Regions from separate parts of the Pandoraea sp. CB10b_02 genome, predicted to be linked through region 2. Evidence: riboswitches for the same ligand, from Rfam matches in the RefSeq annotation. Region 2 holds a riboswitch; the other holds the start of a gene.
The links. Region 2 has a riboswitch for thiamine pyrophosphate ahead of CDN36_RS13140 (FAD-dependent oxidoreductase). Riboswitches for the same ligand answer to the same signal wherever they lie in the genome.
Positions count from the first base shown of each region.

Region 1: linked by a shared signal. The riboswitch ahead of thiC (phosphomethylpyrimidine synthase ThiC) and the one ahead of CDN36_RS13140 (FAD-dependent oxidoreductase) in region 2 are both predicted to bind thiamine pyrophosphate.

Region 1 covers NZ_NJGW02000003.1:109,081-120,332, forward strand. Annotated here, with positions in the region: gene CDN36_RS04010 (peptidase domain-containing ABC transporter) at 1-66, shown strand, start outside; gene CDN36_RS04015 (TolC family protein) at 81-1,562, shown strand; gene CDN36_RS04020 (carboxymuconolactone decarboxylase family protein) at 1,692-2,162, opposite strand; gene pdxR (MocR-like pyridoxine biosynthesis transcription factor PdxR) at 2,441-3,997, shown strand; TPP riboswitch at 4,195-4,293, shown strand; gene thiC (phosphomethylpyrimidine synthase ThiC) at 4,367-6,283, shown strand; gene CDN36_RS04035 (hypothetical protein) at 6,419-7,504, opposite strand; gene paeA (polyamine export protein PaeA) at 7,999-9,339, shown strand; gene recD (exodeoxyribonuclease V subunit alpha) at 9,311-11,252, opposite strand, start outside.
Region 2 covers NZ_NJGW02000010.1:130,421-141,672, reverse strand. Annotated here, with positions in the region: gene CDN36_RS13145 (ABC transporter ATP-binding protein/permease) at 1-1,540, opposite strand, end outside; TPP riboswitch at 1,900-2,028, shown strand; gene CDN36_RS13140 (FAD-dependent oxidoreductase) at 2,174-3,298, shown strand; gene thiS (sulfur carrier protein ThiS) at 3,315-3,512, shown strand; gene CDN36_RS13130 (thiazole synthase) at 3,514-4,359, shown strand; gene CDN36_RS13125 (thiamine phosphate synthase) at 4,424-5,620, shown strand; gene CDN36_RS13120 (GNAT family N-acetyltransferase) at 5,668-6,225, opposite strand; gene CDN36_RS13115 (ABC transporter ATP-binding protein) at 6,605-7,423, shown strand; gene mlaE (lipid asymmetry maintenance ABC transporter permease subunit MlaE) at 7,420-8,187, shown strand; gene mlaD (outer membrane lipid asymmetry maintenance protein MlaD) at 8,242-8,766, shown strand; gene CDN36_RS13100 (MlaA family lipoprotein) at 8,772-9,665, shown strand; gene CDN36_RS13095 (MlaC/ttg2D family ABC transporter substrate-binding protein) at 9,864-10,484, shown strand; gene CDN36_RS13090 (STAS domain-containing protein) at 10,489-10,746, shown strand; gene CDN36_RS13085 (ABC transporter ATP-binding protein) at 11,124-11,252, shown strand, end outside.

The DNA.
Region 1 (11,252 bases), on a different contig from region 2:
CACGCCGACGCGCCATGTCCTGCCCACGTCTGCACGGCGGGCGCGGCGGATGCCGCACCGGTATGAGCCGCCCCCGGCGTATGGCAGATGATCGTATGCGCCCGGCCACTTCCGGCTCGCTTGCATCGCGCCTGGTGCCTGCTCTGGTCGCGTGGGCAGCGGCCCTCTTCCCCCTGACGGCACTCGGCCAGGGCTGGAACGACCCGCTGCACGCGATGACGCCACCGCCCTCGGTGGCACTCGACTACGCGCAGGGCGCGGGCGCACCGCCGCCGCCCCCCGCCTCGGCTGTCGCCGACGCGCCGCTGTCATTGCCCGAAGCCGTGAGCATGGCCCTGGCCACGGACCCGCGAACGCGTCAGACCTGGGCGGAATTGCGCGCGCGGCAGGCGCGCCTGGGTGTGGCGCGCTCGGCCTACCTGCCCAATGTGACGGCCGCCGGCAGCATCGCGCGGGTCGGCCAGCGTGTGAGTTACGACGATTCGCCGGAATACGACTCGTCGCTCTATAGCCGCAGTACCGACATTGCACTGAACCTCACATGGGTGCTGTACGACTTCGGCCAGCGATCGGCGAGCGTTGCGCGCGATACGGCGCTGGTCGACGCCGCCGTCTCTTGGCGCAATGCGAGCTTGCAGACGGTATTTCTCGACACCGTGAAGGCGTACTACGAAGCGCAGGGGCGTCATCGCGCGTTGCGCTCGGCGCGCGAAGCCGAGCGGATTGCCCGGGAGAGTTTCGACGCCGCCGCCGCGCGCCTGGCGGCGGGCATCGGTGCTCGCGCGGACCGGCTTCAGGCGGAGACGACGTGGTCGCGTACTCGCTTGGCTACGCTGCAGGCCGAGAGCGCGGCACGACTGGCGCTGGGAGACCTGGCCCTGGCCATCGGCGCGCGTGCGGACACCCCCCTCACACTGGCCCCACTGCCGCCGCTGGGCGCTGGGGTCCGTGACGAGCGGCGCGCCATCGGCCCAATGCTCGACGAGGCGCTGTCCCACCATCCGGATGTGCTCGCCGCGCAGGCCGAGCTCGAGGCCGCTCGAGCCAACGTCGACGTGGTGCGAAGCCAGGGGCGCCCCACGATCTCGCTGGCCGCATGGGCGGACCGGGGCGACACGCCAATCACGCAGGTCACCGCGCGTCAGGTGATCAACAACCGGAGCGTTGGGATTCAGATTTCGATTCCGCTGTTCGATGGCTTTGCGCGCCAATATCGCGTGCGCGACGCCCAGGCGGAAGTCGATCGCCGCCGCGAGACGCTCAACCTGGTCAAGCGCCGTATTGCAGCGGACGTCTGGCGTCATTACGAGGTGTTTTCATCCAGCGCCGACGCATTGCAATTGAGCGCAACGCTGCTCACGCGTGCACGGGAGACCACCGACGTCGCGCTCGGGCGATACAAGGCCGGCGTGGGAACCTTGCTGGAGCTGCTCAAGGCCCAAAACGACCTGGCGGATGCCGAACAGCAGGACGTCGCAGCGTACACGGCGTTACAGACGGCGCGTTTGCAGCTGGCGGCGGATGTCGGGAAGCTGTCGATGGATGCATTGCGGCCGCATTGACTTGTCGCCAATCGGCGGCGAAGGCCAACGGCCGACGTTCGAGAGAATGCGGCCACAGGCGCTCGGCGCTCGCGCTTGAGGGCCGCCGGCGAGACGGCAAGCCCCTTGCTTCCACCTCCCTCTGGCGGGTCAGCGCACGCCCCGCGGCGTTTTCGGCAACGGGGTACGGAACGAAATGGCCAGGCGGTTCCACGCGTTGATCGTGGCGATGGCATACGTGAGGTCGGCAATCTGCCTGTCGTCGTAGTGCGCGCGCAGATCCGCGAACAGGGCGTCCGGCACGTGAGCGTCCTGCACGTTCGTGACGGCCTCGGTCCATGCGAGCGCCGCGCGCTCGGCCGGCGAATAGAGTGTCGTCTCGCGCCAGGCGTCGAGCAAATGCAGCCGGCGCGGCTCGACGCCCAGCTTCAGCGCGTCCGTGACGTGCATGTCGATGCAGAACGCACAGCCGTTGAGCTGCGAGGCCCGCAGCCAGACCAGTTCGACCAGCCCGCCGGGCAGACCACAGTCGTGGAAGTACGCACTCAGAGCGTGCAGCGCTTCGTAAGGTTGCGGGGACGCCGTGGTGTAGTTCAGACGCATCATCAGTCGGTTCTCCATTCGGTTTTCCATCGGGTTCCGGCATGCCGGCATGCCGCCATGCCGCCGGTGGGGCGCGAAGGCGTGGTGCCGCCTCGCCAGGACTCCTCGCCGGGGCACCTTGTCGGGGCACCTCGCCGCGATCACCGCGTGATTGCGTGAGCGTGCGAGCGCGGGACGAGGACAACGATACGGTCGTCTTGTCCTATCTGGAAGAGCCAAAATCGAATAAAATCGCCAGGCCAACCGAGCCATGCCGGGATGCTCCCCGCGCGGGCCATCCAGCCAGGCATTGCGCCATGTCCGATCACGCCAGTCATACCCACTCGCCCGCCGTTGCCGCACTGCATCTGGCGCAGGCCGCGCATACGGCCGGTGTGCCGACGTATCGCGCGCTCTACGAGCGGATACGCGACGGCATCCTCTCCGGCAAGCTCGCCCCTGCGGCGCGACTGCCCTCGACGCGTGCGCTCGCGAGCGAATTGGGCGTGGCGCGCGGCACCGTGGAAGCCGCATACGAGCGGCTGGTGGCCGAAGGCTTCGTGATCGGACGCGGCGCGGCCGGCAGTCGCGTCAATCCGCAACTCGACGCTGCCCGGCTCGGCGGCGCCGCCAAGGCGCTCCCAGCGCCCCCGGGCCAAGCGGTGAACGGCACGGCTGGCACGCCCGCCATCGTCGAAGACGCACCGCGTGCGCCACACCCCGCCGAGAACCCGAATCATCTTCCGCTGAACGCGTCCGGCATGCCGCTCCCGCTGCAAAACGGCATGCCCGCGCTCGACGAGTTCCCGCGCAAGCTGTGGGCGCGCCTCGCGGCACGTCACGCCCGTCATCTCGCGCCCGAAGGCCTGCACTATCAGGACGCCACCGGCTGGGCGCCGCTGCGCGAAGCCATCGCGGGCTATCTGGCCATTGCGCGCGGCATTCGCTGCGAGCCCGGGCAGATCGTCGTCACCGCCGGCTATCAGGGAGCGCTGACGCTGATCGCGCGCGTGCTGCTACGCCCCGGCGACGCCGTATGGTGCGAAGACCCCGGCTATTTTCGCGCGCACGAGGCGCTGCGCATGGCAGGCGCGACGCTCGTGCCCGTGCCGGTCGATCAGCAGGGCCTCGACGTTGCGGCCGGCGAGGCGATTGCCCCGCACGCGCGGCTCGCGGTCGTGACGCCGTCGCACCAGTCGCCGCTGTCCGTCACGTTGCCGCTGGCACGCCGCCTCGCGCTGCTCGCCTGGGCACAGGCGCGCGACGCGTGGATCATCGAGGACGATTACGACAGCGAATTCCGCTACACCGGCGCACCGCTGCCGGCACTCAAGAGCCTGGATGGCGGCGAGCGCGTGCTCTACGCGGGCTCGTTCAGCAAGGTATTGTTTCCCGGACTGCGGCTCGGCTATCTGGTGGTGCCGCCGGCGTTGTGCGATGCGTTTGCCGCCAATGCGGCGCTCGCCGCGCCGGCCCAGGGCTGGATCGAGCAGGCCACGGTGACGGATTTCATCACGCAGGGGCACTTCAGCCGCCACATCAGGCGCATGCGTCAGCTCTACGGTGAGCGCCGCGCGGCGCTCGCCGGCGCGTTGCGCACGCACCTGGCCGGTCGCATCGAACTCGCGCAGCAGGCCGGCGGCATGCACCTGCTCGGCTGGCTGGACCCCACACGCGGGGATCGGGACATCTGCCGCGCCGCCCTGCGGCACGGACTCGCCCCCGGGGCGCTGTCGTTTTTCCGCGTCGCACGGACGATGCCACCAGCGCTCGTGATGAGCTTCACCAACGTGAGCGAATCGAGCGCCGCCGACGTGGCGCAGCGCCTCGCGCGAGCCTTCGACGACGACGATCGCCGTCGGCCCGCCCGGTGACGCCGCACGCACGCCGCACGCAGGCCGCCAGCATGCCGCGCGAACACGGCGGCGGGACGGACAGCCGCCGAGACATTCCCCTCGTTGGCAACGCGCCGGACGAGCATGTCATGCCGCGGCGCACCATGGCCCCGTTCACGTTTTTCGGGACACATCGCGCTTGTGCTGGTCGGCCGAGTCGGTGTATCGTTGCCGCAAAGCTAGCGCAGGGGTCCTGCAACGTGAGTTGTGGGTGAGAAATACCCTTAGAACCTGATCTGGATAATGCCAGCGCAGGGAGCGTAGAAGTTACTCGCCCCCGTTCATGCCCCTGAGCCGCTTTGCGCCGAATTTGTCGGCGTCAACACGTGCCCCGCCAGGAGACATTGCATGAACGCCAATCCGAAGTTCCTCTCAGCCAACGCGCGCGTGGACGAAGCCGCGATCGCACCGCTGCCCAATTCCCGCAAGATCTACGTGAGCGGCTCGCGTCCCGACATCCGCGTGCCGATGCGCGAAATCTCGCAAGCCGACACGCCGACGAGCTTTGGCGGCGAGAAGAACCCGCCGATCTTCGTCTACGACACGTCGGGGCCGTACACCGATCCGAACGCGAAAATCGACATCCGCTCCGGTCTGCCCGCCCTGCGCGCCGCGTGGATCGAGGAACGCGGCGACACCGAAGCCCTGCCGGGGCTCACCTCGGCCTACGGCCGCGAGCGCGCCGCGGACGCCGCCACGGCAGATCTGCGCTTCCCCGGCCTGCACCGCACGCCGCGCCGCGCCAAGGCTGGCAAGAACGTGACGCAGATGCACTACGCGCGCCAGGGCATCATCACGCCCGAGATGGAATTCATCGCGATTCGCGAAAACCTGCGTCGTCAGGAATACATCGAGAGCGTGCGCCGCGCCGGCCCGCAGGGCGAGCGTCTCGCCAATCTGCTCTCGCGCCAGCATCCGGGCCAGCACTTCGGCGCGAGCATTCCCGCCGAGATCACGCCGGAGTTCGTGCGCAGCGAAGTCGCGCGCGGCCGCGCCATCATCCCGAACAACATCAACCACCCGGAATCGGAGCCGATGATCATCGGCCGCAACTTCCTCGTGAAGATCAACGCGAACATCGGCAACTCGGCCGTGACGTCGTCGATCGGCGAAGAAGTCGACAAGATGACGTGGGCCATCCGCTGGGGCGGCGACACGGTGATGGACCTGTCGACCGGCAAGCACATCCATGAAACGCGCGAGTGGATTCTGCGCAACAGCCCGGTGCCCATCGGCACGGTGCCGATCTACCAGGCGCTCGAAAAGGTCAACGGCAAGGCCGAAGAGCTGACGTGGGAAATGTTCCGCGACACGCTCATCGAGCAGGCGGAACAGGGCGTCGATTACTTCACGATCCACGCCGGCGTGCGTCTGGCTTACGTGCCGATGACGGCCAACCGCATGACCGGCATCGTCAGCCGCGGCGGCTCGATCATGGCGAAGTGGTGCCTCGCGCATCACAAGGAGAGCTTCCTGTACACGCACTTCGAAGAGATCTGCGAAATCATGAAGGCTTATGACGTCGCGTTCTCGCTCGGCGACGGCCTGCGTCCCGGCTCGATCTACGACGCCAACGACGAAGCGCAGCTCTCCGAGCTCAAGACGCTCGGCGAGCTCACGCAGATCGCCTGGAAGCACGACGTGCAGGTGATGATCGAAGGCCCGGGCCACGTGCCGATGCAGCTCATCAAGGAGAACATGGATCTCCAGCTCGAGTACTGCGACGAAGCCCCGTTTTATACCCTTGGCCCGCTGACGACCGACATCGCTCCCGGCTACGACCACATCACGTCGGGCATCGGCGCGGCGACCATCGGGTGGTACGGTACGGCCATGCTGTGCTACGTCACGCCGAAGGAGCACCTCGGCTTGCCGAACAAGGACGACGTGAAGGAAGGCATCATCACGTACAAGCTCGCAGCGCACGCCGCCGACCTCGCCAAGGGTCACCCGGGCGCGCAGATTCGCGACAACGCGCTGTCGAAGGCACGCTTCGAATTCCGCTGGGAAGATCAGTTCAACCTCGGTCTCGATCCGGACAAGGCGCGTGAATTCCACGACGAGACACTGCCGAAGGACTCCGCCAAGGTGGCGCACTTCTGCTCGATGTGCGGGCCGCACTTCTGCTCGATGAAGATCACGCAGGACGTGCGCGACTACGCCGCCAAGCAAGGCATCAGCGACGAGGCCGCGCTCAAGCAGGGCATGGAAGTGAAGGCCGTCGAGTTCGTCAAGAGCGGCGCCGAGATCTATCGCCGCACCTGACGGGAGCAAGGCGCGGCCGGTTCGCCGCGTGCGCATGAAGCAACGCCCGCGTCTGTGCGGGCGTTGTTGTTTCAGCTCAAGCCGGTTCGGGCGCGCCCTGCACGAAGGCACGGGCCTGGCCAGCGGTGGGACGACTCACGCATGCCTTTGCGCATCGGGCGTCGTGGCGGCCTCGGCCGTCGGCACGCCACGCGCGGTGAGCCGGTTGCGCAGCCGAAGCGTGGCCAGGCTGGGCCGCAGCGACGAGATCGACGTCGCCAATGCCGTGAACGCCGGCGTGTCGGTCGCCGGCAGCTTGGCGGCGCTCACCACATCACGATGCCGCATGCCCCAGTGCTGGTCTCCCAACTGCTCGATGCCGAGCGCGCACCGCACCCATTCGTCGGTGCCGAGGCCGGCTGATGCCGGCAGGTCGTCGCGCACGCTCGCCTGGTGCATCGGCATGGCGTCGGAGAAGGCGACGCGCAACATCCACGCGGTCGCCGCCGACGACGGCAGTTCCCGCTGGCTCGCCTGTAGCCGTGCGTTCACATCGCGAAGAAAATCCTGCGCGCTCTGGTGCACCTGACACGCGTGCGTCCACGCTTTCTTGCCGACCAGCCCCGACTTGCCCGTCCAGCGCCGCGCCGTGTCCGCCACCGCGCGCGTGACATCGTTCAGACCGACCTCGAACGGCACCGTGGCGTTGCGCCCACCCATGCCGAGCAGCGCCCCCTCAATGACCGACGCGCAGATCTGCGCGCCTTCGCTGCGCGAATCGGGCATGGCGACGGGGTGATGGGCGAAGTCGCCGCCATTGCCGCGGGCGTTGCCATGTCGCTCGCCTGCGCAGACGAAGAGGGTTTGCAGCGCCGACGGGCACAACACCGCCTTGGCTCGCGCGCGGCCCTCGGGATCGAGTTCCGCCATCAGGACGGGAAGCAGATCGCCCGTTTCGGCAAGCGCCGCGGAAGCCCCGGCGCGGTTCACCGGCGTGCGCTCCGGCGTCTTTTGGGACGAGACTTTGCACAAATCCTCGCAAAGCTCGGCGCTCGGAAGGCATGTCCGCGGCTTGCACATCTGCCGCGCGAGCGGCGTTCTCGCGCAGCCTGCCATGCTGTTGGTCAACCGTAGCAGCGCAAAGCGCTCCCACTGCACCTTGTCGCGAGCATGATCGAGACCGCCCAGATCGGGCTTGGTCATGTTGACCGGACCGATCGGATAGTTGTGTACGCCGTTCATGAGTTCCTCCTCGGGAAGCCGTGTGGCGCGGCGATTGCCGCGGCTTCGACCGCATGTCGAAGCGGGTTCACGATGCCCGAGCGCCGATGCGGCGATTATCGGTTCTGCGCGACCGAATGCGCGGCAGGTACGCGCCACCGCCCGGAAGTAGACAGGTCGTCCGCCCGGTCATGCCACAGACGTGCGGCAACGCAACGGCGGCGCAGGGAGGGCATATCGGCGTGCCCTGAAGTTATGGCATGCTATCGGACAAGCGATACAGCCGACGGCTGACGCACCCCGCGATCCCCGCGGAAGGCGTAGGCGGCAGAGCTTGCTCGCCGCACACGCCGGGCCCGGACTTCTTTCCGGTCCCCAGCCCGAAGGCATCTCAAAATGATGGCCTCGCCGGCCTTGTTTTGAAATGTCTCCTGTCACCGGCCCTTCCGTCATTCGGGCGGCGCCGGCCTACGTCGCTGCTGTGCGCCCGCTTTCGTACATACAGGGACATCGATATGAGTGGTTACGGCTTTCTTTTCAGTATCTTTTTGCTCGTGTTGGCGAGCGCTTTCTTTTCCGCCTCTGAAATCTCTCTCACGGCCGCCAAGCGCACCAAGCTTCAGGTGCTCATGGAAAAAGGCGACGCGCAAGCGGTCAAGGTGCTCGCACTCAAGGAGCAGCCCGGCAACTTCTTCACCGTCGTGCAGATCGGCGTGAATGCGGTCGCCGTGCTGGGCGGGGTGCTCGGGGAGAGTTTCCTCACGGGTTATCTGTTCACGTGGCTCTCGCCGGTGGCCGACCAGGCGCTCGCGCTGCGACTCGCGGGCATCGGCTCGTTCCTCTTCATCACGATCGCGTTCATCCAGTTCGCCGACCTGATTCCGAAGCGGCTCGCGATGGTCAATCCGGAGCGCGTCGCGATGGCGATCATCGACCCAATGCTGCTCTGCCTGAAGGTGCTGCGCCCGCTCGTCTACGTCTTCAACGGCGTGGCGAACCTGTTCCTGCGCATCTTCAAACTGCCGACGCATGCCATCGAGAACATCACCTCCGAAGACATCGCGGCCATGGTCGGGGCAGGCGCGCAGGCCGGCGTGCTGCGCAAGCAGGAACTGCATCTGATCGAGAACGTTTTCGAGCTGGAGTCACGCACGGTCAGCTCGGTCATGACCTTCCGTGACGACGTGGTGTACTTCACCATTTCCGAGGACGAGCGCAGCATTCGCCAGAAGATTACCGAGAGTCCGCATTCGAAGTACCTGGTGTGCCGCGACGAAATCGACAACGTGCTCGGCTATGTCGACTCGAAGGACCTGCTCCAGCGCATTGCGAGCGAAGACCTTTCGAGCGTGATCCGGAACCTCGATCGTCTGTATGCGAAAAAGCTGCTCGTGATTCCGGACACGCTCAATCTCTCCGAGGCGCTGGCGCGCTTCAAGGAAACCCGTGAGAGCTTTGCCGTGATCATCAACGAGTACGGCCTCGTGGTCGGCGTGGTCACGCTCAACGACATCGTCGGCGCGCTCATGGGCGACGTGGTCCACCCTGCCGACGAAGACCAGATCGTGCAGCGCGACGAGCATTCGTGGCTCGTCGACGGGGTGACATCGGTAGAGGATGTGAAGAAGGCGCTCGATATCGACGAGTTGCCCGGCGAAGGCGAGTACGAAACCATCGCCGGCTTCATGATCTACCAGCTCAAGCGAATTCCGAAAAAGTCGGAGGCCACCGAGGCGGCCGGCTACAAGTTCGAAGTGGTCGACATCGATAATTACAAGATCGACCAGTTGCTTGTCACGCGGCTGGGCTCCGTCGCCGAGGCCGTCATCACGCCTGCGGCGGACGAGGCGTCGTAGCCAGCACCTGCGCGAGCCGGTCGGTCAGCCCGCCATCGCGCTGCGTCGGCCGTGCGATGGCCGACGCGATCACTTGCCAGGGCGCGCAGACCCACGCCTGAGTGCGCGCCCGCGTCACGCCGGTATAGACGAGCTCACGCGACAGCACGCGGCTCGCCTGCTCCGGCAGCACGATCGCCACGCGCTCGAACTCCGAGCCCTGAGACTTGTGGATTGTCATCGCGAACGCCGTTTCGTGCGCCGGCAGACTGGCCGGCGAATAGAGACGATAGCCCCCATCCGGCGTTGCGAACGCCACGCGCAGCGCCCCGGACGGGCCGAGCGGCAACGCAATGCCGATATCGCCGTTGAACAGATTCAGTGCGTACTCGTTCTGCGTGATCAGGACAGGCCGCCCCGCGAACCAGGCGCCCGCGCCGGCGCCGAGAGCCACGCCCGCACGTCGCGCGAGCAGCGAAGTGAGTTGCGCGCCGAGAAACTCGACACCGCGCCGCCCGCCCCGCGTCGCGCACAGCACGCGGAACTGGCCGAATGCCGCGAACACCGGTCGCGCGACCATCGCGACGTCGGCCGCCGTGGCGGCGGCCGGGTCTCCCAGTTGGCCGATCGTCGTGACGGCCTGCGCCAGCGCATCGAGATACGCGGCGTATCCGTCGGCCAGTGCATTCAGATTGGCCGCCGACAATTGGACGCCGCCATCCTCGCTCAGCAGTACGCGGTCCCCTGCTGCGGGCGGTGGCGAAACGGCAGGCGGCGCAAGCGATGCCGACAGGCGCGCGGATGCGGACGCGGGCGCTGACGCCTCGGCCACCGTGAATTCCTTGCGCGCCTCAATGACCTTGCCGGCCTTGATCGCCGTGGCGAGCCGCCCGATGGCGGAGTGCGAGCCGAAGCGATAGTTGCGCTCGAGCCAGACCACCGTATCTTCGAGTCCTCGCGCCGAGGGCGATGCCTCACCGCCCGCCAACGGTCCCGGCGGTGGCGGTTCGCCCTGCGGCCAATCGAGCGCTTCGAGCAGCCGCGCGCGCATCTCGGGCGAGAACGAGCGGTGTGCGCTGAGTTCCCCGAACACCGCCCCCGCCTCCACGGCGGCCAGTTGATCCTTGTCGCCGAGCAGAATCAAACGCGCGCCGTCCGGCACGGCTTCGAGCAATTGCGTCGCCATCGAAAGATCGATCATGGACGCCTCGTCCACCACGATCAGGTCATACGGCAGCGGATTGCCCGCATGGTGGCGAAAACGTCTGCCGACCCGCTGCGCCGACTCCGGCAGCACGCCGAGCAAGCGGTGCAGCGTCACGGCCGCTTCGGGCAAGGCCCGGCGCACCGTCTCGGGCAGGTCTTGGCGCGCCGCGAGCGCCTCCTGCATGCGCTGCGCCGCCTTGCCGGTCGGGGCGGCCAGCGCGACGCGCAAATTCGCGTCCCGCTCCAGCAGGCACGCAAGCAGCCCGACCACCGTCGTCGTCTTGCCTGTACCCGGACCACCGCTGAGCACCACCAATGCGCGCTGCAACGCCAGCGCTGCCGCGGCCATCTGCCAATTCGGTTCGCGCTGGCCGTCTGGACCGACGAGCATGCCGTCACCGAAATAGCGACGCAGGCGGGTGCGGTCTTCCCGCGTGAGCGGAAGCTGCCCGCCGGCCGTCAGCTTGCGCCCGAGCGCCGCCGCAAGACGCGCCTCGTAACTGTAATAGCGCGCCAGGTAAAGACGATCACGCTCGTCGAGCAGCAAAGGGAACGCGTCGAGCTGCGCGTCGCCCGCGAGCGCGAAAGCGAGGTTCGCCGGGGCGCAGAGGCCGCTGCTCAACAGCGCGTCGCGCCAGACTGAGAGCGCAGGCGCATCGCCGGGAAACAGTTCGCCGCTGGACTGCGCGTCGAGCAGATTGCCGAGCGGCACGCATACGTGGCCTTCG
Region 2 (11,252 bases):
GCGCCCAGTGGGCGACGTTCGGCAGGTCGTCCAGATACTGGCCGAGGTTCACGGCGGCGAGCGCGTCGCGGCACTCGTCGTCGGTAAACGCCTCCGGCGACGACGGGAAGGCCAGCGCGGCCTTGAGCGTGTCGATGGGGAGGTAGCTCTGCTGCGAGAGGAACAGCACGCGCGCGCCCGCCGGAACGTCCACGCGGCCGGCGCCGAACGGCCACAGGCCCGCCAGCGCGCGCAGCAACGTGCTCTTGCCGCTGCCCGAGCGCCCGCGAATGAGCCAGCGCGAGCCCGGCGCGAACGCGAACGAGCCGGCGGCGGCGAGCGGCGCGCCGTCCGGCAGCGCGAGCTGGAGGTCCGTCGCCGCATAGGCGGCCGACGAGAGCGACGCGGACTGCGCGGTGACCACCGAGATACCGCCTTCGCGCGGCGGCGCGTCCACCACGCGCGTGAATTCGCGCAGACGGTTGACGGTGGCTTTCCACTCGGCCAGCGTTGCGAAGCTGTTCACGAACCAGGAGAAGCCGTCGCTCACCTGTCCGAACGCGTCGATGATCCGCATGAGCACGCCGAGCGTAAATGCGCCGGCGAAGTAGCGGGGGGCCGCAGCCATGATCGGGAACACGATGGCGATCTGCCCGTAGATCGAGTTCGCGAAAATCAGGCGCTTGGTCACCACCATGATTTGCCACCAGTTCTCGCGCACGGCGCCGAAGGCGGCCTTCAGACGCGAGAGCTCGGCGCCCTCGCCGCGATAGAGCGCGACCTGCTCGGCCGATTCGCGAAGACGCACGAGCAGGAAACGGAAGTCGGCTTCGACCTGTTGCTGACGATAGCTCAGGCCCACCAGCGGGCGGCCCACCTTGAAGATGAAGAACGAGCCCACGATCGCGTATAGCGCCGCGACCCAGACCATGTAGCCGGGAATCGTGATGTTCATGCCGCCCAGCGCGAACGACACGGCGCCGGAAATCGTCCAGAGAATGGTGACGAACGAGAACAGCGAGACGAGCGTGGTGAGCAGGTCCAGCGAGAGCGAGAGCGACGAGCTGACGAGCGTGCGGATGTCTTCCGAAATACGCTGGTCGGGGTTGTCCGCGAGATGATCGCGCTCGATGCGGTAGTAAGCCTGCTGCGCAAACCATTTCGTCAGATTGGCGTCGGTGACCCACTGCCGCCACTTGATTTCCAGCATTTGCCGGAAGTAGGTGCGAAACGTCGCGATGATGATGAAGCTGAAGGCAAGCACCGCGAATTCGGCGAGCGACGACTTGAAGACTGGCCAGTCGCGCTTGTCGAGAGCGTCGTAGAAGCCCGTGTTCCAGGCGTTGAGCCGCACGTTGATAAACACGACCGCGAGGTTCAGCGCGATGACGAGCGCCAGCAGACGCCGCCCCTCCCAGCGCTTTTCCGAGACCCAATAGGGCCGGATCAATTGCCAGGCGCCCGGAGCCTTCGGCAGTGACGCGGCAGCGCGGGCAGCGCGGGCGGGGTGAGCGGCCGGCGGCGTGCCGGCAGGTGTGGGGGACTTGGGCGTGTGGGCCATGATCGTCTGGCGGCGCGGCCGCTGTGATGCAACGTGTTATGGGGCGGTGTTATGGGGTTGTGTTATGGGGTGGTGCCATGCGGTCGTGCCATGCGGTCGTGCTATGGCGGGCACGCGGCGGCGATCGCGCGGGCGTGGGGCAAACGCCTGCGCGTGCGCCGCTGTCCGACGGTCGGTTTGACCGGCGCGTTAGATGATGCGTTGCACGAATTCCGGCCCGAAACCCGCGTGTCGTCGAAATTCAGTTTACGCACTGTTACAACGGTCCGGGGATTCGTCAAAAAACGAGACGCGGCGAGCGTGCAACCGCCCGGGAGGCCCGGCTTGCACGGGCGTCGGCATCTATGTTGTAATGACTGCGGGCGAAACAGGGGTGCTCCGTACCGAACGCGGGTGTGAACCATGCGTGACGAGTGGCACGGGGCTGAGAGAGACCCTTTGCACCCGACCCGGGTAATACCGGCGTGGGAAGTTTCCGACTCCTCCAGTGGGGTAAGGTGTCCAACACCGTTTCGTCCTTTTGCTTTCATGAGGAAAGGACCCCATGCGCTGCCTTTCGCAAGTCCCTGCGATTTTTCCTTCGGATTGTCCTGAGTGCGTGTGCGCCGTGACGGCTCGCGCGGCGGTGCGCGTATGAGCGCTTCGACTCCCGACGTCGCGGTGCTCGGCGGCGGCCTGGCCGGCCGTCTGCTCGCCTGGCAACTGGTTCGCACGGGCGCGCGCGTGGCGCTCTACGAGCGAGGCGGCGCGGACGGGGCTTCGGCCGCCGGCTGGGTGGCCGCCGCCATGCTCGCGCCGCTGGCCGAAGCCGCCGTGGCCGAACCTAGCATCGTCGCGATGGGCGCCGCGGGCCTCGGGCGCTGGCCCTCGCTGATCGACGGCCTGCCCGAACCGGTGTTCTTCCAGCGCAACGGCACGCTTGTCGTCTGGCATCAGCCCGACCGCGCGGAAGCGGTGATGTTCGATCGACGCATGCGCGCCAACGCGCCGCCCGAGCTGCTGCGCGGCGGGGTGGAGCGGGTGTCGGGCGCGCAATTGGGCGAGGTGGAACCGGCGCTCGCGGGGCGTTTTCAGGAAGGCTGGCTGCTGCCCAACGAGGGGCAGCTCGACAACCGTCAATTGCTGCGCGCGCTGGCGGCCGGCCTCGCGAAAGCGGGCGCCGCGCTGCACTGGCACACCGAAATCGGAGAGGGCGCCTATCCGGAGGCCGGTCTCGTCATCGACTGTCGCGGCCTGGGCGCGCGTGGCGCGCTCCCGCAATTGCGCGGCGTGCGCGGCGAAGTCGTGCGCATCCACGCGCCGGGTATCGGTCTGCGCCGCCCGGTGCGCCTGCTGCACCCGCGCTATCCGATCTACATCGCGCCGAAGGAAAACGATCTGTACGTGATCGGTGCGACCGAACTCGAGTCGGAGGACATGTCGCCAATGACGGTGCGCTCGGCGCTCGAGCTGCTGTCGGCGGCGCACTCGCTGAACCCGGCGTTCGGCGAGGCGCGCATTGTGGAGCTGAACGTCAATTGCCGGCCGGCGCTGCCCGATCATCTGCCGCGCGTGCAATGGGACGGCAAGCGGCTGCTGCGTGTGAACGGCCTGTATCGCCACGGCTATCTGCTCGCGCCGGCGGTGACGGGCGAGGCGTGCGCGCTCGCGCAGGCATTGATGCAAACGACGGACGCGCCAACGGGAACGGGGCACGCGTTCGACTGGGAGACGTGGCGAGCGAGCCGGCCGTGGCCGGATCTGTTCCGCCGGGCATGAGAGGGAGCGGTACACGATGGACATCCACATCAATCAACAGACACTGAGCGTGGCCGAGACGGCGACGCTGGCCGAGGCGCTGGCCGCCTACGGCGCCAGGCCGCCGTTCGCCGCGGCGGTCAACGGGCAATTCGTGCCCAAGACGCAATACGCCGCGCACGCGCTCGCGCACGGCGACAGGATCGATGTCGTGCAACCGGTGGCCGGAGGCTGAGATGAACGCATTCACGGAATCGGCCAACGTGGCCGCGGGCAGCGTGCGCGACGCTCTCACGCTGTACGACACTCGCTTTGGCAGCCGCTTTTTGCTCGGCACGGCGCGCTACCCGTCGCTGCAGGCGCTCAACGACTCGATCGACGCCGCCCGGCCGGGCATGGTGACGGTGGCGCTGCGTCGCCAGCTCTCGGGCGCCGGCGCGCAGGCCTCGGAAGGCCATTTCTGGGAGACGCTGCGGCGCCTGGCCGTGCCGGTGCTGCCCAATACCGCCGGCTGCCACTCGGTGCAGGAGGCGGTGACGACCGCGCAGATGGCGCGCGAAGTCTTCGAGACCGACTGGATCAAGCTCGAGCTGATCGGCGACGACTACACGTTGCAGCCCGACCCGTTCGGTCTGGTGACGGCCGCCCAGCAACTGATCCGCGACGGCTTCAAGGTGCTGCCGTACTGCACGGAGGATCTGGTGTTGTGCCGCCGGCTGCTCGACGTGGGCTGCCAGGCGCTCATGCCGTGGGGCGCGCCGATCGGCACGGGCAAGGGCGTGATCAATCCCTACGGACTACGCCTGCTGCGTGACCGTCTGCCGGACACCCCGCTCATCGTCGACGCCGGCCTGGGCTTGCCGTCGCACGCCTGCCAGGTCATGGAATGGGGCTTCGACGGCGTGCTGCTCAATACCGCCGTGGCGCTCGCCGCGCAGCCGGTGGAGATGGCCGGCGCGTTTGCCGCCGCGATCAGGGCCGGGCGCGCGGCGTGGCTCGCCGGGCCGATGGCCGAGCGCGAGAGCGCGCAAGCGAGCACGCCGGTCGTCGGCGTGCCATTCTGGCACCAGACGAGCGCATGACGCCGGCTGCGGGCTTGCCCGCAGCCCACCCGACACCCTTCCATCCGTCGAACGAGGATTTTCAATGACGACGCCCGCCCGCGCCGCCAGGCTTTCGCATGTGCAATGGCTGCCGGCCGGCGCGCCAGCCGCAACGGCGTGGCAGCAAGCCGCCGGGGCGATTCGGGCGCGCCTTGCCCCGTGGCCGGCCACCGCGGACGATGGCGCACCGTCGTGGCGCCTGCATGTCGAGCCGCCCGCGCACGCCGGCCAGGGAGATGTGGTCCGGCTGTCGGCGGCGTCGACACACGAGGCGGGCGCCGCGTCGTTGCAGATCGACGCGTGGCGCGCCGCGGGTGCCGTGGTGCTCGTCACCCGCGCGACGGTGCCGGGGCACGCCGAAGATGCCCTGTACACGCCGGACGCTGTCTATCGCATCGCCGGTGTCGACGATCCGGCGTTCTTCCCGGCCTTCGCGGCGTTTCTCGACTGCGGCTTTGCGCCGCACGACGCCCTGGTGCTGGGACGCGCCTGGCGCAGCGACGGCAGCCACGCCCGCGCCGAGGACGCGGCCGCGCTCGGCGAATGGCCGACGGTCTTGGAGACGTTCCCCACGGTCCTCGGTCAGGCGCCGTCACCCGGACGCTTCCCGGCGTGCCCGCCGCGTCTCGGGCTGTATCCCGTACTGCCGGATGCCGGGTGGTGCGAGCGCATGGCCGACCTGCAGGTCGGCACGGTGCAGTTGCGGATCAAGGATCCCGCGCATCCGGGACTGCACGAGCAGATCGCGCGGGTGGTGAGGGCCGCCGAGCGCGTTTCGCGCGACGGCGCCTGGTTCATCAACGACCACTGGCGCGAAGCCGCGCAGGCCGGGGCCTACGGCGTGCATCTGGGGCAAGAGGACATGGCGGCGCTCTCGGCCGATGAAGTCGCGGCATTGCACGCGAGCGGCATGCGGCTTGGCATCAGCACGCACGGCTATTACGAAATTCTCGCGGCGCACCATTTCCGGCCAAGCTATCTCGCCGTCGGGGCTGTGTTTCCGACCACGACCAAGGTGATTGCCACCGCGCCGCAGGGGCTGGCGAAGCTCGCGCGCTATGTGAAGCTGGTGGCGCCGCATTACCCGCTCGTTGCCATCGGCGGCATCGATGCCGGCAACCTGCCTCGCGTGCTCGATACCGGGGTGGGATCTGCCGCCGTCGTGCGCGCCGTGACGCAGGCCGCGGACGTGGCCGCCGCGGTGCGGGGCATGCAACGCGAGTTCGCGAAGCGCGCCTGAGGAAGGCTTGCGCAGGGCGCGCGGGGGGCGGGGGTGGCGGCGGAGCCTTACAGGCGACGCGTCATGAAGACCGCCCCGTCGCCATAACCGGCGAGCTTGGCGGCGATGAGTGGGGAGACGTCCGTCGCCACGGCATAGCCGAAGCGCGCCCAGAAACCCTGCGATTGCTGCACCGCGACGAGTGCGGACACCTGCAGGCCCAATCCCCGCGCCGATTCGAGCGCGGCCGCATAGAGGCGGCTGGCGACGCCGGCGGCGCGCGTGCGCGGCGCGAGCGCCATGTCGTGCACGTACCAGCAGTCGGGCGCGTCGGGCAGCGTGTCGAGCACGGTATCGAGCGGCGGCGGCGCTGCGATCCGCCATGGATGTGTGAATAGATAGCCGGCCACACGCGAGCGTTCGGCGTTTGAGGTTGCCGCGCGGGCTGGCGCGTGCCTCGCGTCGACATTCGCCAACGCCATGGCGTCCATGGCGTCTGTAGCGACCCAGCACGTTGCGGGAGAGAGATGCAGGCGGGAGGCAAGCGCCGCTTCCGATTCGAGCATGGCGCTCCCGTAGGCCTGCGCCTGCACGGACAGCACCTCGGGAAGATCGTCGGGCCGCATCGGACGGATCTGAAACGTCCGGGCTTCGTCAGCGGGAGGACGCCGGCCGTCGCCCGGCAAGGGCCGAACGGATGGAAGGGGCCGCAAGGGCAAGGGAGGGAAGCGTTTGGCGGCGGACATCCGGCTCGACAGGTTGTTGCGTCAAGCGGAATATTGTAGCAACGGCGCAACACCGCTGCCGCCACCGCCGGTAAGTCCTTGCCGCGGCTGGCATTTTGTCCGTTGCATTGACCGGAACGCGGCGCCGTCGATCCGCGAAGGCCCTGTAAAATGCCGCCGGACGTTGCCCATACTCGCGCCGGCGAGCCGCCAGTGCGCGGCATCGATCGGCATTCCCCCCTATAATTGGCGTTTTGCGCCGCACTATAAGACCCGAAACGTGCCTACCCCGAACCCGGAAAATCTGCTCGAATTGCGCGACGTCAGCTTCGGTTATGGCGAACGACTCGTGCTCTCCGGGTTGAATATGCGGTTTCCCCGCGGCAAGGTGATTGCGGTCATGGGCGGCTCCGGCTGCGGCAAGACGACCGTGCTGCGTCTGATCGGCGGACTCGTGCATGCGAGCCGCGGCACGGTCGATTTCGACGGCACGGACGTGTCCACGCTCGATCGCGACGGCTGGTTCCGGTTGCGCCGTCGCATGGGCATGCTGTTCCAGTTCGGCGCGCTGTTTACCGACATGACGGTGTTCGACAACGTGGCGTTTCCGCTGCGCGAGCACACCCGACTGGACGAGTCGCTCATACGCGATCTGGTGCTCATGAAGCTCAACGCCGTGGGTCTGCGGGGGGCGCGCGACATGAAGCCGGCCGAGATTTCGGGCGGCATGGCGCGTCGCGTAGCGCTTGCGCGCACGATCGCGCTCGATCCCGATCTCGTCATGTACGACGAGCCGTTTACCGGGTTGGATCCGATCTCGATGGGCATCACCGCGAACCTGATCCGCAAGCTCAACGACGCGCTCGGCGCTACCTCGATCATCGTCTCGCACGACGTGGCGGAGACCTTCGCCATCGCCGACTACATCTATTTCATCAGTGAAGGCCGCATCGCCGCCGAGGGTACGCCCGACGCGCTGCGCGCCTCGACCGACCCCACGGTGCGCCAGTTCATCGAGGCGCAGCCGGACGGGCCCGTGAAATTCCAGTATCCCGCGCCGCCGCTCGCGGAAGACTTCGGCATCGGAGCGCGTGCATGATCACCACTATCGGCAGTTTCGTTCGCGGCCACGTGGAGCGCCTGGGATACGGCGCCCGCATGTTCCTGCGCATGCTCGCGTCGAGCGCGGCGCTGCTGCGCCGTCCGCGGCTCGTGACCGACCAGATTCATTTCGTCGGCAACTATTCGTTCGTCATCATTGCGGTCTCGGGGCTGTTCGTCGGCTTCGTGCTGGGGCTGCAAGGCTATTACACGCTCAACAAGTACGGCTCGGAACAGGCGCTCGGCCTACTGGTGGCACTCTCGCTCGTGCGCGAGCTCGGACCGGTGGTCACGGCGCTGCTGTTTGCCGGCCGCGCGGGTACGTCGCTTACCGCGGAGATCGGCCTGATGAAGGCCGGCGAGCAACTGACCGCGATGGAGATGATGGCCATCGACCCGATCGCGCGCGTCGTGGCGCCGCGCTTCTGGGCGGGCGTGATCGCCATGCCGATCCTCGCGGCGATCTTCTCGGCGGTGGGCATCTTCGGCGGTTATCTCGTGGGCGTGCAACTCATCGGCGTGGATTCCGGCGCGTTCTGGTCGCAGATGCAAGGCGGCGTGGACGTTTGGTCGGACGTCGCCAACGGCGTGGTCAAGAGCCTCGTGTTCGGTATCGCCGTCACGTATATCGCGCTGTATCAGGGATTCGAGGCACAGCCGACGCCGGAGGGCGTCTCGCGTGCGACCACACGCACGGTGGTGCAGGCGTCGCTTGCCGTGCTCGGTCTCGACTTCCTGCTCACGGCCCTGATGTTCAGCTAACGGGCCGGCTTGCCTGCCAACCTTATCGACAGACCGTTTGCGCACACTGACACAATGAAAAAACACCCCCTCGACTTCTGGGTCGGCCTGTTCGTGGTTCTCGGCTTCGCGGCGCTGCTTTTTCTCGCGCTCAAGGCCGGCAACATGAGCTCGCTGTCGTTCTCGAGCTCGTACCCCGTGACGGTGCGCTTCGACAATATCGGCGGCCTCAAGCCGCGCGCCGCGGTCAAGAGCGCGGGCGTGGTGGTCGGGCGCGTGGCGTCGATCAAATTCGACGACAAGCGCTATCTGGCCGACGTCACGCTCAACATCGATTCGCAGTATCAATTCCCGAAGGACTCGTCGGCCAAGATCCTGACTTCGGGGCTGCTCGGCGAGCAGTACATCGGGTTGGAGCCCGGCGGCGACGACCAGATGCTCAAGGCCGGTGATACGATCACGCTCACGCAATCGGCGATCGTGCTGGAAAACCTGATCGGCCAGTTCCTGTACAACAAGGCGGCAGACGCCGGCGGCGCCCAGGCGGGCGGCGCAGCGTCGGCCTCCGCACCGGCAGCGACGGTAACCCAAGGAAAATAAGAGAAATGACCAGCTTCCGTACTTCGGCAGTGCTGGCCGCCGGCGCGATGGCGCTGGCCGGTTGCGCCACTGTCACGAATCCGAACCCCGCGGACCCCATCGAAGGGTTCAACCGTTCGATGTACACGTTCAATGACAAGCTCGACAAGGCTGTCATGACGCCCGTGGCCAAGGGTTATCGCTTCGTCGTGCCGGAGCCGGCGCGCGACATGGTCACGAACTTCTTCTCGAACATCGGCGACGTCTACAACTTCGCCAATAACCTGCTGCAGCTCGAAGTCACGGCGGCCGTGCAGGATCTGATGCGCCTGACCATCAATACCGTGTTCGGTGTCGGCGGTCTGGTCGACTTCGCATCCCCGGCCGGTCTGCCCAAGCACAGCCAGGATTTCGGTGTGACGCTCGGCAAGTGGGGGCTGCCCGATGGCCCGTACCTGGTGCTGCCGCTGCTCGGCCCGAGCACGGTGCGCGACACGGTCGGCCTGGCGGGCAACATGTTCATCGACCCGACGTCGTACATCAAGCCGGACTGGGTGAGCTACACGATCTACGGCGTGCGTCTGGTCAACACCCGCGCCAACCTGCTCGACGCGTCGAACCTGCTCGAAGCCGCGGCACTTGATCCGTACTCGTTCACGCGCGACGCCTATCTGGCGCGTCGCAAGTATCTGATCAACGGCGGGGCCTCGGGTAACGCCGCGCTGCCGAACTACGAAGACGAGGGCGGCGCCGCCGCGGCGGGTGCCGGCGCAGGCGCTGCGCCCGCCGGTGCGGGCGGGCAGCCGATGCCGGCCGGCGCGCCAGCACCCGCGTCGGGCGCCAAGGCCGAACCGGAAGCGCCGCAAGGCTCGCCGGTGCCGGGCAAGATGGTCCCGGGCGGACTGCCGTTGCGCCGCTGATTGCGCGCTGCGCGTGGTTCGCCGGACCGGTGCGATCCGCGCCATGCCTTTGCCGTGCGCGACCCGTCGGGTGGCACGGCACCGGCGGGCTCGCCGGGCAACAGTTTGTTACACGACGCTGGCGTCGATCGGAGAACTCCCGACGCGACGCGGGTATCCAACCCCGCAACACTCGTCACTCGAAAGAGGAAGTCCACAATGAAGAAGTTCTGGCTCATTCCCGTCATGGCATTCATGACGTACACCGCCGCCGGCGCTGCCATGGCGCAGGCGCAGACCCCGGACGCGCTGGTCAAGCAGACCGTGACCGACGTGATGGCCGCCGCCAAGAGCGACCCGAACATCCAGAAGGGCGATCTGAACAGCATCACGCGACTGGTCGAGCAGAAGATCATGCCGCACGCCGACTTCTCGAAGACCACGCAGCTCGCCACCGGCGCTGCCTGGCGCAACGCCACGCCGCAACAGCGCCAACAGCTCACCGAACAGTTCAAGACGCTGCTGCTGCGTACATACGCGGGCGCCATCGCGCAAATCCGCGACCAGCAGGTGAATTACAAGCCGTTCCGCGGTCAGCCGAGCGACACCGACGCCGTGGTGTATACCGACGTCATCAACAACGGCCAGCCCATCGAGCTCGACTACCGGCTGTACAAGACGGCCAGCGGCGAATGGAAGCTCTACGATCTGAACGTGCTGGGCGCCTGGCTGATCCAGACGTACCGCAACCAGTTCGCGGAGAAGGTCAACCAGTCGGGCGTCGACGGTCTGATCAAGTTCCTGACCGAGCGCAATCAGCAACTCGCAGGCGGCAAGTAAGCGCATGCTCGCGTTGCAGACCGACCTTACTCACGACACCGCCGGCGACGTGCTCGCGCAGGCCATCGATCGCATCGATGCGGGCGAGACCCACGTCGACTGCGCCGGCCTCAAGCACTTCGACTCGTCGGCAATTGCCGTGCTGCTGGCCTTGCGCCGGCATGCGGCACAGCGGGGCAAGACGTTGGCGTTCACTAACTTGCCGACCGGGCTGGCCAGCCTCGCGCTGGTGTACGGCGTCGATCACCTGCTCTCGAGCTGATCGGTCGGGTCGGACCGCTGCCAGGCGCCGTCTTCGGACGGCGCTTTTTTTATGCCGCGGCGAACCCGGCGGGAGAGCGGGAGAGGGGCGACGGGCGGTGGACCGGGCGCCCGACGCCGACGGCGGCAGATCGGTCGCGCCCGTGGGGGCCACGGGCGGCGCCAGGGCGGCAAGGCGGCGGCAGGATCACGGCGGCCACCACCAGCACGGCCGCCGGCAGCTTCCTTTATAATCAGGGGTTTTCTGCCGACTTTTGGGCAGTTACCCCCATCCGGGCACCGACACCGGCGCCGCCGCGATTGCCGCGGTTCGCGCACACGGTCGGCCGTGGCCGGAGAATAAAAATGGCGCGCCCGCCACACGGGTGCGTGCAGTCCATGGCCGCCATCGAAATCCGTAACGTCAAAAAACGCTATCAGGCGTTGCAGGCGCTCAAGGGCGTCAGCTTCTCGATCGAAGAAGGTGAATTCTTCGGTCTGCTCGGCCCGAACGGCGCGGGCAAGACC